DNA from 3 places in the Xenorhabdus sp. SGI 60 genome. Region 3 is predicted to be linked to each of the others. Evidence: predicted binding sites of a transcription regulator. Region 3 holds the regulator's gene; each other region holds the start of a gene.
The links. The regulator Fur, encoded in region 3, represses iron uptake genes when iron is present. The targets are predictions, from matches to a motif close to ATAATAATGAGAACNACTATCAA.
Positions count from the first base shown of each region.

Region 1: a site for Fur is predicted at 2,903-2,925, ahead of ACSJJG_RS01750 (TonB-dependent receptor domain-containing protein). Genes of this name have one in related genera too.
Region 2: a site for Fur is predicted at 1,814-1,836, ahead of ftnA (non-heme ferritin). Genes of this name have one in related genera too.

Region 1 covers NZ_CP196860.1:375,036-379,351, reverse strand. The annotation lists gene frdC (fumarate reductase subunit FrdC) at 1-332, shown strand, start outside; gene frdD (fumarate reductase subunit FrdD) at 346-702, shown strand; gene ACSJJG_RS01750 (TonB-dependent receptor domain-containing protein) at 784-2,886, opposite strand; gene ACSJJG_RS01745 (acetyl/propionyl/methylcrotonyl-CoA carboxylase subunit alpha) at 3,075-4,316, opposite strand, start outside.
Region 2 covers NZ_CP196860.1:1,640,233-1,644,548, forward strand. The annotation lists gene yebF (protein YebF) at 5-370, shown strand; gene pip (prolyl aminopeptidase) at 451-1,404, shown strand; gene ACSJJG_RS07905 (DNA polymerase III subunit theta) at 1,468-1,698, opposite strand; gene ftnA (non-heme ferritin) at 2,038-2,544, shown strand; gene yobA (CopC domain-containing protein YobA) at 2,782-3,168, shown strand; gene copD (copper homeostasis membrane protein CopD) at 3,168-4,091, shown strand; gene ACSJJG_RS07925 (YebY family protein) at 4,177-4,316, shown strand, end outside.
Region 3 covers NZ_CP196860.1:2,803,217-2,807,532, forward strand. The annotation lists gene ACSJJG_RS12850 (type I secretion system permease/ATPase) at 1-750, shown strand, start outside; gene ybfE (LexA regulated protein) at 1,004-1,294, shown strand; gene fldA (flavodoxin FldA) at 1,469-2,002, shown strand; gene fur (ferric iron uptake transcriptional regulator) at 2,189-2,638, shown strand; gene ACSJJG_RS12870 (beta-N-acetylhexosaminidase) at 2,783-4,316, opposite strand, start outside.

The DNA of each region.
Region 1 (4,316 bases), 2.4 Mb from region 3:
TTTATCGTTTCTATATGTTACGTGAAGGGACAGCCATCCCCACCGTTTGGTTCAGTGTCCTGGTACTTTATGGCCTGTTTGCCCTGAAAGGTGGCCCTGAAAGCTGGGCGGGATTTGTCTCTTTCTTGCAACATCCTATCGTACTGTTGATTAATATCATCACTCTGATGGCAGCCTTGCTGCATACGAAAACGTGGTTTGAACTGGCGCCTAAGGCACTCAATATCATCGTTAAGAATGAGAAAATGCGACCAGAGCCAATTATCAAGTTGCTATGGGCAATCACGATTATTGCTACCATCGTGATCCTCGGCGTAGCTCTGTTTTTCTGACCCCAAGGAGGATCTGATGAATCAAGTACCTAAGCGTTCCGATGAACCGATTTTCTGGGGTCTGTTTGGTGCCGGTGGGATGTGGAGTGCCATTGTTGGCCCAGCAATTATTCTGCTGCTGGGTATCTTGCTGCCACTGGGATTGGCGCCAGAAGCGCTTTCTTATGAACGCATCCTGACATTTTGCCAGAGTTTTATTGGCCGCATCTTTTTACTGCTGATGATTAGCTTACCTTTATGGTGTGGTTTGCACCGTCTGCATCATGGTATGCACGATCTGCAAATCCCTGTTCCCGCCAGTAAGTGGGTGTTTTATGGTGCAGCCGCGATTTTGAGTGTTATCGCCCTGATTGGGGTATTTACGCTGTAATCACGGTAAATGGAAAAAAGTCTGCGGATAAACCGCAGACTTATTACCAGAGGTATTTTTGCAACCTTTAAATTATGTTGGTTAGAACTTATAAGAAATTGTCGCTTTATAGGTGCGGCCTTTTTCTTCTTGTCCTCGTGTAGTATTCAAATAGTAAGAGTGTTCGTTGTGGCGCTTATCGAAGACATTATCGATACCAAACTGGAGTTCGGTATTTTTAAATGCCCCGGTTTTTGGCGCCCAAGAGACATACATATTACTTACGCCATATCCAGATTTATGTACATCGACAATAATGTCTTCTTTCTTATCGTTCCGGGTCTTACCTTTTGAATTTTTTGACAGAACAAAGCGGGTATTCCAGCCGAGTTCAATGTCAGTTTTGTCAAACAGGTAACTACCACCTACAGTAATAGAGTCACCGATTGATGGCGTGAACTCTAATCCATTGGTAAAGGCTTTGTTAATAAGTTCATTACCTTGGATAATCTTGTTATCGACCTTAGCGTAAGTTGTTTTTAAGGACAAATTACCCAGTTTATAGCCAGTCGCTAATTCAAATCCTTCCAATCTGGCTTTCTGGATATTATGTAACTCACTCTTGGCTAACGTTGTAGACAGGTTTTTAAAATTCGTCTGGAATATTTTACCTGATATAGCTAGCGAGTCATCGTCAGCAAAAACACCAGCATAAGAACCCGCCAAACCCGTTTCCAGATTATAACCGGTTGTAGCTTGCAGGTTATTGCTATGGTTGGAAATTCCCATCAACTCTTTGCCCAATGGACCTCTAAAGAGTTCAGTGTAGTTGGCAAATAATGTTGTGGCCGCGCCAAGCTCGTATTTTAAGCCAAGTGCTTTTGAGACGTGAGCATAGGTTCTCTCAAACGATTCATCCTGTTTATTAATCGTATGATAGTTATAGTGATCCCATCTGATACCCGGTATAACATGAAAATCTGCAAGCTGGATATCATCCTCTAAGTAAATAGAAGATGAATTTGCTTTTTCGATTTCTTTTTTATAGACATTTTCATCGACATCCGTGAATCTCATTCTGGTGTCAAAATATTCATATCCATAGGTTAAAGCGTGGGATAACTTCTGGGTATCAAAACTAGAGGTATTACGAACCTTAATACCTTGGGTTTCAACAATACTATTGAATCCTTGCCCATCCCCGCTTACAGGCTTCATATGGGTAGAAGTTTGTTCCGTATGATAAGCGGATAGTTTTAAATCAATCAGGTCATTATCGACTGGCGCATACCCATAAGTAATATTATGAGTATCGCGGTCAATAGCGTATTTCGCTTTCTTCCCGTTATTTATTTTAGGGCCGATATCATTACCAAAATTTAATCTATGATTGGTTGCAGCATCATTTTTATAATGTTCTTTTGATACATTAATATACTGTTCATCTGTCAGATTAAATTTCGCTTTTAATAAATAATTGAATAACCTTCCATCTGTCGGGATTGGGTCTCGCCCGTTATTATCTCTGCCAGATTTGGAGTCATGCATATTGCGGTGGGTAAAGTAACCTAATAAATCAGCAGCACCCAATCGACCGTATGTCGCTAACGATTGTTGGAATTCAGAACCATTGCTTGAATAGTTTAATTTTCCTTTAGCACCAAATAATTGCCCCGGCGCTAACAGATCACCGGCATCAACGGTTTCAAATTTTAATGCACCACCAATGGCACCAGTATCGTAAGTAATACTGTTACTACCGACCTTGATATCAACTTGCTTTAACATCTCAGGATCGATGCCGTAATTTCCGGCATGGTGGAAGTGATATCCTTCTTGCCTTGCGCCATCAATCGTCACGTTGATAAATTGATCATCCATGCCACGGATTTTGAAGCGTTGCCCCAAAGCACTGGGATGACCGGCTTGTACGCCCGGTACATTCTTTAATATCTCACCGACACTTTGTGCCTGTTTGACTCTGATTTCATTACGACTGACTTTTCTATCTTCTGGTGTTTCCTGAGCATTGTTATCCGCAATAACAACCAATGTATCGCTAGTATTAGTCGATTTTTTGGTCGTATTTTCAACATTTGCAAATGCGGTGGTAGAGATAGCGACTGTCAGCATAGATGCAGACATTAAAGGAACACACAGGCCACTTTTCGCCAGGCTGGCGTAAATTTTGGTAATTTTAGACATTTATTTTCAAGCACAAATACTATTGAGAAGGATTATTATTTACATTTCTAAGAGAAATGTAAATAACTTTACAGACAAGTAGGGGGCAGGCTGGATGAAAAGAGAACAACCACCAGTTCCTGCTATTTTAAGTGACATTAATCTCTATTAATTACTACCCTATATTAATTACTACTTTATGTTAATGACTACTCTATGTTAGCCAGAACACGCTCTGCGTCCTGATAATCCCCTGCTTGGGCACAGAATGTAATTTTTCCTGAACGATGAGCATTGATTTGCACTTCCATTTTCATGGCTTCCATAACCGCAATCACATCGCCTTCATTGACTTGCTCACCTTCTTTAACCATCCAAGAATGCAGGATACCGGAAATAGGGGCTTTTACCTGACGGGGATCTTCCGGCAGTTTTTCTTTTATGACAGATGGCGAAAATTGCTGTCCACTAACAGGAGCTAAATGCGCCAATCCTGCCAATAAATCCGATGGCAATCCCAATTCATGCCTGCGGCCATCAATCTCAATAAAAGTGCGGGTAATATTTTTATCTTCAAGCGGAAACTGACGTAATGAAGCCTCAAGTTCATTCACAAAATCTGTTTCAATCCAGCGGGTGTGGACATTGAATTTATCACCAGAAATAAAATCAGGATGCTCCATTACCGCTTGATGGAAAGGCAAAACGGAGGCTACGCCACGGATCTTAAATTCTTTCAATGCCCGACGTGCCCGAACAATAGCCTGTTCTCGGGTCGCCCCTATGACAATTAATTTTGCCATCAGTGAATCAAAGGTTGCCGGAATTGTAGAGCCATTAATCACACCAGAGTCCAAACGAATACCAGGGCCAGCAGGCGGGATAAATTCGGTGATTGTGCCTGATGTTGGTAGGAAACCTTTCTCCGCATCTTCCGCATTAATACGAAATTCAAACGAATGCCCTCTTGGGATCGGCGTTTCCTGCATGCTTAATGGATAACCTTCCGCTATCCGCAACTGCTCGATAACCAGATCAATGCCTGTTGTCTCTTCTGTCACAGGATGCTCTACTTGTAAGCGAGTATTTACTTCCAAGAAAGAAAGCATTCCCTCTGCACTGAGTAAAAATTCTACTGTGCCAGCCCCTACATAATTGGCTTCTGCACAAATGGCTTTTGCTGACTGATGAATACGTTCTCTTTGTTCCTGAGTTAAAAATGGCGCGGGCGCTTCTTCCACTAACTTTTGGTTACGACGTTGCAAAGAGCAGTCACGGGTACCAAGTACCACAACATTACCCTGTTTATCCGCAATAATCTGTGCTTCGATATGGCGGGGTTTATCCAAAAATTGCTCTATAAAACATTCGCCACGGCCAAATGCCGTTGTCGCTTCACGTACCGCTGAGTGGTAAAGTTCTGCCACTTCATCCATACGCCAGGCAACTTT
Region 2 (4,316 bases), 1.2 Mb from region 3:
TAACATGAAAGCAAGTCAATTTATTCGTCGTATTGGTTTATTGAGTGCAGGTGTCCTGTTTTCTGTTTCGTTTACTGCAACCGCTGCTGATAATGAGCGTGTGGCGAAGTTTATTTCTTGTAAAAATTTAACCAAAGATCAAGTGGCAGCACAGATTAAACAAGATTTTTTACAAAATCGTATTAATCACTGGGATGAAGACAGAAAGCAATTAGGCACAGCAAAACTGATTGCGTGGGTAAATGTCAATGATATTACTGGTGATAAGGACGCATTGCAGGTTCCTTTGATCGTCCGGGGCACGAAAAAAGATAAAAGTTACAATGTCACAATTGATTGTCAAAAAGAGACTATCAATTATAGTAAATAATTTGCCGCGCTATCTTTTCTTTAAATAGGTACGGGATACTGGGGAAGTATCCCGTTTTGTTTAAACAGTGAGAGGGCTTTATGACGGAACAACGAAAACTCTATCCCGCTTATGATGCGTATCAAACAGGGTATCTGGATACGGGAGATGGACACCGGGTTTATTGGGAATTGTGCGGTAACCCGAAAGGTAAGCCCGCAGTATTCATACATGGCGGTCCAGGTGGTGGGATAGCAAACTATCATCGTCAGTTATTCGATCCCGAACGTTATCATATTATGTTATTTGATCAGCGTGGCTGCGGGCGTTCTAAGCCCTATGCTAGTCTGGAAAATAATACAACATGGCATTTGATAGCCGATCTTGAACGGCTGCGTAATCTTATGGGCGTTGAGAAGTGGTTGGTTTTTGGTGGGTCATGGGGATCAACACTGTCTTTGGCCTATGCTGAAAAACACCCGAATAGTGTGTCAGAATTAGTGCTAAGAGGGATTTTCTTGCTTCGTCCACAAGAATTGCATTGGTATTATCAAGAAGGCGCCTCTCGTTTTTTCCCAGAAAAATGGGAGCATACATTATCTATCCTGTCGGAAGAAGAACGTAAAGATGTCATAGCTGCCTATAACAAACGGCTGACCAATGAAGATTTGCAAGTACAATTGGAAGCTGCACGTTTATGGAGTCTCTGGGAAGGAGAAACGGTAACTTTGCTGCCTTCTGCAAGTTCAGCCTCTTTTGCAGAAGATAATTTTGCCTTGGCATTTGCACGTATTGAAAGCCATTATTTTATCAATAATGGTTTTATGGATGAAACCCAGCAATTACTGGATCATATTGATGTGATCAGACATATCCCTGCTGTGATTATACATGGTCGCTATGATATGGCATGTCAGATACAGAATGCGTGGGATTTGGCAAAAGCGTGGCCGGAAGCTGAATTGCACATTGTGGAAGGTGCTGGTCACTCTTTTGATGAAGCTGGTATTTTACACCAACTCATTAAGGCGACTGATAAATTTGTTGGAAAATAGATTTATTGAAAATAGTTAAGATAACCACCCGCAAAGTGGTGGTTATCCTTTCTTATCGTTCTTTCAACGACTTTTAGGCTCATAAGGCAGGCGCGCCAGTAATCTTGATTGCTGGCGGTAGTGCTGTAGGCGTTGTTGGAAATATTCCCGCAGATGTGTTGGTTGTGATTGTTCAACAGTGTTAGGAATGACAGGCATGTTATAACGTTCTTTAAAAGCAACACCGGATGCTGCTAAATCAACATTGACCTTATTCATCTCATCTTTAGATAATCTGGCTAAGTTACGTTCCATTTTGGCCTCTCTGAAAACTCATTTTTAATTTCTCTAACATAACAGAAAATTAATAGACTCTTTTTTGTTTAGCAAGTTGTTTAAAAAATGGCTACAATATACCTTGTAAACATAAATAATATCAATTCTCATTTTTATTAAAAATATTTTTTTGAATAAAAATGTAATTAAATAAAACTGATTCTTATTTTCTTATATTTAATGAGATTTATTCTTGTTTGTTTATATAAATAAATCATTATTTATCAAGTTGTTATATATTTTTATTTTGTTTTTGTATTGTGTGATTTTAATTGGCATAATACGCCAAGTTTAATGAGTTATTAGGAGAATTGGCCGATGTTAAAACAAGAAATGATCAAAAAATTAAATGAACAATTAAACCTGGAATTTTATTCTGCGAATTTATACCTGCAAATGAGTGCATGGTGCAGTGATAAGGGATATGAAGGCGCAGCAGCGTTTTTAAAGACTCATTCACAGGAAGAAATGCAACATATGCAACGCTTGTTTGATTATTTGGGCGACACGGGTTCAATGCCTGTATTAGGCACTATTCAGGCCCCGCCGGTTGAATTTAAGTCTATCTCCGATGTATTCAATCAGACTTATGAGCATGAAAAATTGATCACAGAAGAGATCAATAAACTTGCTCATGTAGCGATGACGACACAAGACTATTCCACTTTCAATTTCTTGCAGTGGTATGTAGCTGAACAGCACGAAGAAGAAAAACTGTTCAAATCTATTCTGGACAAACTGGATATGGTGGGTGAAACTGGAAAGGCCTTGTTCTTGTTGGATAAAGATCTTAAGGGATTGTCTATGGCGCCAGCACACGCCTGATATAGCCTTCGTTTTTCAATTTGATCTGTTTTTCCATCGTAACTCCCGTTTCTTTGCGTGTTTTTTCATGCATTGTGAAACAGGGGTTACGGCTCCCCCTCTTTTAATTCCCATTTTTGCGTAGTGTCTCACAGGTCAGGACATTACCCGTCATTTATCGCAGATTAAACAGATTTTTTGGTATAGAATCTCCCCTCAAGCATAAAAAATTCATCTACATATTAAAGGGTTATCTATATGTTTATTCTTAACATCCGTTCATTCTGGATCAAATTATCTACTCTTGTGGTTCTGTTTGTCGGCATGTCTTGTCAGCAGGCTTTGGCCCATGCACATTTGAAAGATCAGATTCCCGCAGAAAATACAACGGTTGAAGCTGCCCCACAAGCGATCACCTTGAACTTCTCAGAACGTATTGAACTTGGATTCAGTAAGGTAAAATTGATTGGCCCAGAAAAAGCCGTAGTTAAAACAGGTAAGTTGGAACTTGATCCTGAAACCAAAACCAAGTTAATCCTGCCAGTTGAAGGCAAACTTACGGCGGGAAAATACCGTGTTGACTGGAGTGTACTCTCTGTCGATGGCCATAAAACAAAAGGCGTTTATAGTTTTACCGTAAGATAATGATCTCTCTAGAGGCGCTATACATATTCTGCCGTTTCTCTCATTTTGTGGTCGTCATGTTGATGTTCGGCCTTAGCTTATTCACCGTAATGCTTGTTTCTGGGCATTTCTCGATCCTAATGAGAGAACGGTTAAAAGTCGGAGTTTTAATCAGCACCGTGCTGGCTCTGATAACCTCAATCATCTGGTTTATTGTACAGGCTGGATTAATGGGGGATGGCTGGCACGATGTTTATGCTCTGGATATCTGGCTAGCTGTCTTGGGAACCTCTTTTGGGCAAGTATGGAGATGGCAGTTATTGACAGCTGTCCTTGCTATTGGTGGACTGTTCCTTTCCAATATTAAAGTCAGAAATTTCTTGTTGTTAGGTTGCTCGGTTATTTTACTCTCAAGCCATGCTTTCATTGGACATGCAGCGATGTATGAAGGAAGCATAGGGCTATTACTTCAAGCCAATCAGGTTATCCATTTACTCAGTGCAGGTTACTGGTTTGGTGGATTGTGGCCATTCTTAGTGTGTCTGCAATTCTTGCGATTACGGCAGCCAACAGAAACAAACTTATCTCCTAATACGACTATCCTGTATGCAGATAGTGTAACAGCCATGAGGAAATTCTCTCTTTATGGGCATTTTGCCGTGTTTCTGGTGGTTGTGACAGGAATTGTAAGTAGTGTGATTCTAATTCCAGATTGGCCCATTTTCAGTCGAGTTCTGTCTGAATACCAATCCATGCTATGGTTAAAAATAGTGCTGGTTATTGGAATGGTGCTTTTGGCTTTGATTAACCGCTATATTTTAGTTCCTAAGTTAAAGCAGAAAAGGTGCTATCAGCAATTGATAATCAATAGCTGGCTGGAAATTATTCTGGGTACAGCCGCATTGTTATGCGTAGCGATTTTTGCAACGCAACCTCCTGCGTGATTCTTAAATGATTGGTGTAAATCTGGCTATATAAACAGGAAAATTAGCGATAAAATCACGGCATGTATCTATCAGGGGAAAGATAATGAAACGACTATTTTGGGCTTTGCCTCTTTTGCTTCTCTCTTTTCAGGGAGTGGCTGCACCAATAAAAACCATTAGCAAGCTACAGTTTGGCAAACAGTGGGCATTTACTCGCGAAGAGGTTATGCTTGATTGTCGAAC
Region 3 (4,316 bases):
CTGGCATCAGCACCCGAACTGGCCGGCCAGATTGAATTCCGCAATATACGCTTCCGTTACCATGCAGATACGCCGGAAGTGTTGGCAAATCTGTCACTGGAAATTAAAGCCGGAGAATTTATTGGTATTACAGGGCCATCGGGTTCCGGCAAAAGTACACTGACCCGCTTGTTGCAGCGGTTATATGTGCCACAACACGGTCAGGTTTTGGTGGATGGAATGGATTTAGCGATTGCCGATCCGGTATCACTGCGCCGTAACATGAGCGTGGTCTTGCAGGAGAGCATTCTGTTTTCCGGCAGCATTGCGGATAACATTCGTCTGTGTAAGCCCAATGCCAGTGATGAGGAAGTCTATCGGGCGGCAATCTTGGCGGGCGCAGTGGATTTTATCAATGCGTTTCCACATAAATTCGCGCATCCGGTGGGAGAAAAAGGGGGCAATCTTTCTGGCGGGCAACGACAGCGTATCGCTTTGGCAAGGGCATTACTGAATGACCCCAAAATCTTGATCCTTGATGAAGCCACTTCCGCACTGGATTATGAATCCGAAGCTGCCATCATGAGCAATATGGCTGAGATATGCCGAAACCGAACGGTGATCAGCATTGCTCACCGACTAAATACTATCCGCCATGCCGATAAGATTTTCGTTTTAGATTTAGGAAAAATAGCTGAATCAGGTTCACATGATGCTCTGGTACAGCAAAATGGCTTATATGCACAACTTTGGTATCAACAAACAAAGTGATGACTGAAAAAGAAATTTATTGAAAATATGAGACTTGTTTCGCTTTAGAATTCATTTCATTATGAAGCAAGTCTCTCTCACCACTCACTAAGAACAGTAACCCGACTATCATTCGGGTCAGGGGTTCATCCTAAATGTAAATGTCGTTTGAGCCATTCCAACAATCTCTCTCATCAACTAGTAGCGACACGCGTCCAGCTAAGGTATTATTGCCCGCTATATTATTGGTACACGCCCATTATCAATTGAATTTATGGCAAAAGAACAAACTGATCGCACCACACTGGATTTGTTCGCAGATGAACGCAGGCCCGGGCGACCTAAAACAAATCCGCTGTCCAGGGATGAACAGCTTAGGATCAATAAACGCAACCAGTTGCGACGAGATAAAGTCAGAGGATTGCGTCGAGTGGAACTCAAACTTAATGAAGATGCCGTTGATGCACTAAACCATCTGGCAAAACAGCGCAACATTAGCCGCAGTGAATTGATTGAACAAATGTTATTAGCCCAACTGACAGAAAAAAATCACCTTGCCGACTAACGGCTTTTATTAAACACAATGAAGCGGTGTCACCACACAAATCTGACAGATTTGTCATGGATGTTTGGTCAAAATAACGCTTTTCATGTTACTGAAACTGACATTTTTCTAGCTGATTTCAGCGTGATGTGTATAGATTTAATACACAAATAAAACAAGAGGTTAACCCATTTTATGGCAATAATAGGTATATTCTTCGGCAGCGATACAGGCAACACAGAGAACATCGCCAAAATGATCCAAGAAAAATTGGGCGGTGCTGATGTTGCTGAAGTCCACGATATTGCCAAAAGCAGCAAAGAAGACATTGAAGCCTTCGATATCTTGTTGCTTGGCATCCCAACCTGGTATTACGGCGAAGCCCAGTGTGACTGGGATGATTTCTTCCCAACACTGGAAGAGATCAATTTCGAAGGAAAACTGGTTGCTTTGTTCGGCTGTGGTGATCAGGAAGATTATGCAGAGTACTTCTGTGATGCTATGGGTACCATTCGTGATATTATCGAACCTCGTGGTGCCATTATTGTGGGCCACTGGCCAACCGAAGGATATCACTTTGAAGCCTCTAAGGGCATGGTCGACGATAACCACTTTATTGGATTGGCCATTGATGAAGATCGTCAACCAGAATTGACGGATGAGCGCGTTGAAAGCTGGGTACAACAGATCAAGGCTGAAATGAGTCTGTCAGAGATTCTAGGCGCTTAATAAGAAGAGAAAAGCCCTTTCAGGCAGGATTATTCTTGCATAATGTGTCATGATATATGAATAGGCATGGTTTTCATTTTTAATATCCATGCCTATAATCAGCAACGTGAAACAGAATCATGATTCCCTCACGATACCCCCAAGTATCATAAGTACACTTAACTCAAGTTACAGGACTGAATCCGCATGACCGACAACAATAAAGCATTGAAAAATGCTGGACTTAAAGTAACACTTCCACGACTGAAAATTCTGGAAGTGCTACAGGACCCAGAATGCCATCATGTCAGTGCGGAGGATCTCTACAAAAAACTGATTGATATCGGTGAAGAGATTGGCCTCGCCACTGTCTATCGTGTGTTGAACCAGTTCGATGATGCTGGCATTGTCACACGCCACAATTTTGAAGGCGGCAAATCGGTTTTTGAACTCACCCAGCAGCAACATCATGACCATCTGATTTGTCTCGACTGCGGTAAGGTCATTGAATTTAGTGATGAATTCATTGAAGAGCGTCAGAAAAACATCGCTGAACGCTATGGAATTAAGCTTTCAAACCACAGTCTTTATTTATATGGTCACTGTGCTGATGGTGATTGCCGCAAAGAAAGCTCGCTTCATGATGCAAAAGCATGATAAACAAGCGCTGACAATAAAGTAATTCGCTCCACTATTTATTCATCTGAATTTATTCATCTGAATAAGCAACCTGCCGAATAATTATCAAGCTAATCGGCAGGTTGCTTTATCAATTTATTGCCCTCATACCTCAAAGAATCGTTAGAATTTAACTTCATCTATGCGGCTAAAACGGTTTCCATCAGTACTGACAGAACGAATTTTCACATTGCCGCTGACATGAGGCCGCTGTCTGTCATTATAATCCTGCCATGTTTTTCCATTATCCAATGAGTATTGAATAACCACCCCCGGTAATGCGATATTCGCTTCCAGTGTTCCTGAAACAATTCTGCCGCCAGGTACAGGCAAACGATAGAAAATTTTCGCTCTATCCAGTTTAGCCAGTTCTCGCTGCCCTATCAGATTGGCAAAGCGTTCCCAGTCTTGTTGCAGGAGAGCCGTATCAACATAATGCGTTATTCCGCCTTTATATTCCCTGCCATGCTGATAATTCTGCTCCCACTCCGCCTGATGCCATGCCCGTTCCGCCAGCGGCAGTAAGCGTGGATAGATCATATATTCCATTTGTTCATCGGTACGCACGGTTTCACTCCACGATTGCCCCGACATACCATAAGCCCCCGGCCAGCGTTTATTACTATGGGTATTAAAGTAATTGCCATCACGATCCATCGAGGTTTCAGCATTTTGTGGCATATTGTTCGGGGCAAAGCTGAAAATTTTCGCCTCATCATTAAAGCGGGTCGCCCAATAGTAGCCCCGCTCTTTCGGATGAACTTCATATGGCATATCCAGATAGATATAATCAGGGCTGGAAACCACAACTTGATAGCCCTTATTCGCCCAGTCATTGGCAGAATCATAACCTCCCCAATACAGGGTATCCCAAAAGTTCACCGCAACATGTTTAGTGGCGAAATCTTTTGCCGATTTGGCATGTTTCAGGCCATCCTGCCATGCCTGCATGGTGCTGATACCATGGTTATTGACGATTTTGCTAACTTCAATGGCAAAGTAGCTGGCAAGTTCATCAACCTCTTTAATGACACCTTGCGCTATCATTTTCTGACAAGCCTGAGATTTTGCCCACGGCTTGTTTTCAATTTTCTGGTTGATAATCCCCTTATCTGGCACAATCACTCCATCTTTATCCTGATATCCAGCGCCCAAACGAATATTTTTCGCCTCATCCCCACCAAAATGCCATGTATTTAACGGCAGACCGGCCTCGTTATGCATGGCAACAATTTCGCTAATCACTTTATCGACAAACCGCTTTGAAGAGTCCATGCACGGGTTAAGATAACTGTGGCGATCATAGAATTGCACGGAAGTTGTATTCGAGGTATCTGTCGGATCAAGCAGACGATACTCATTGGCTTCCTGCTTTTTGCCTTGTGCCATAAGTCTCTTATAACGCGCTTCCATCGACATCACTGCGGCACGAGCATGGGCAGGTATATCAATTTCTGGGATCACTTCTATCTGGCGGGCTTTGGCATAATTCAGAATATCAATATAATCCTGACGGCTAAAATAACCACTTCCCATATTGTTGCTATCTGGCCCTGATCCCAATTGCGGCAATAAGCATTGAGTCTCACTCAGATCATGACAACGTTGACTGCCGATTTCTGTCAACTCCGGTAAGCCTGGTATTTCCAAACGCCAG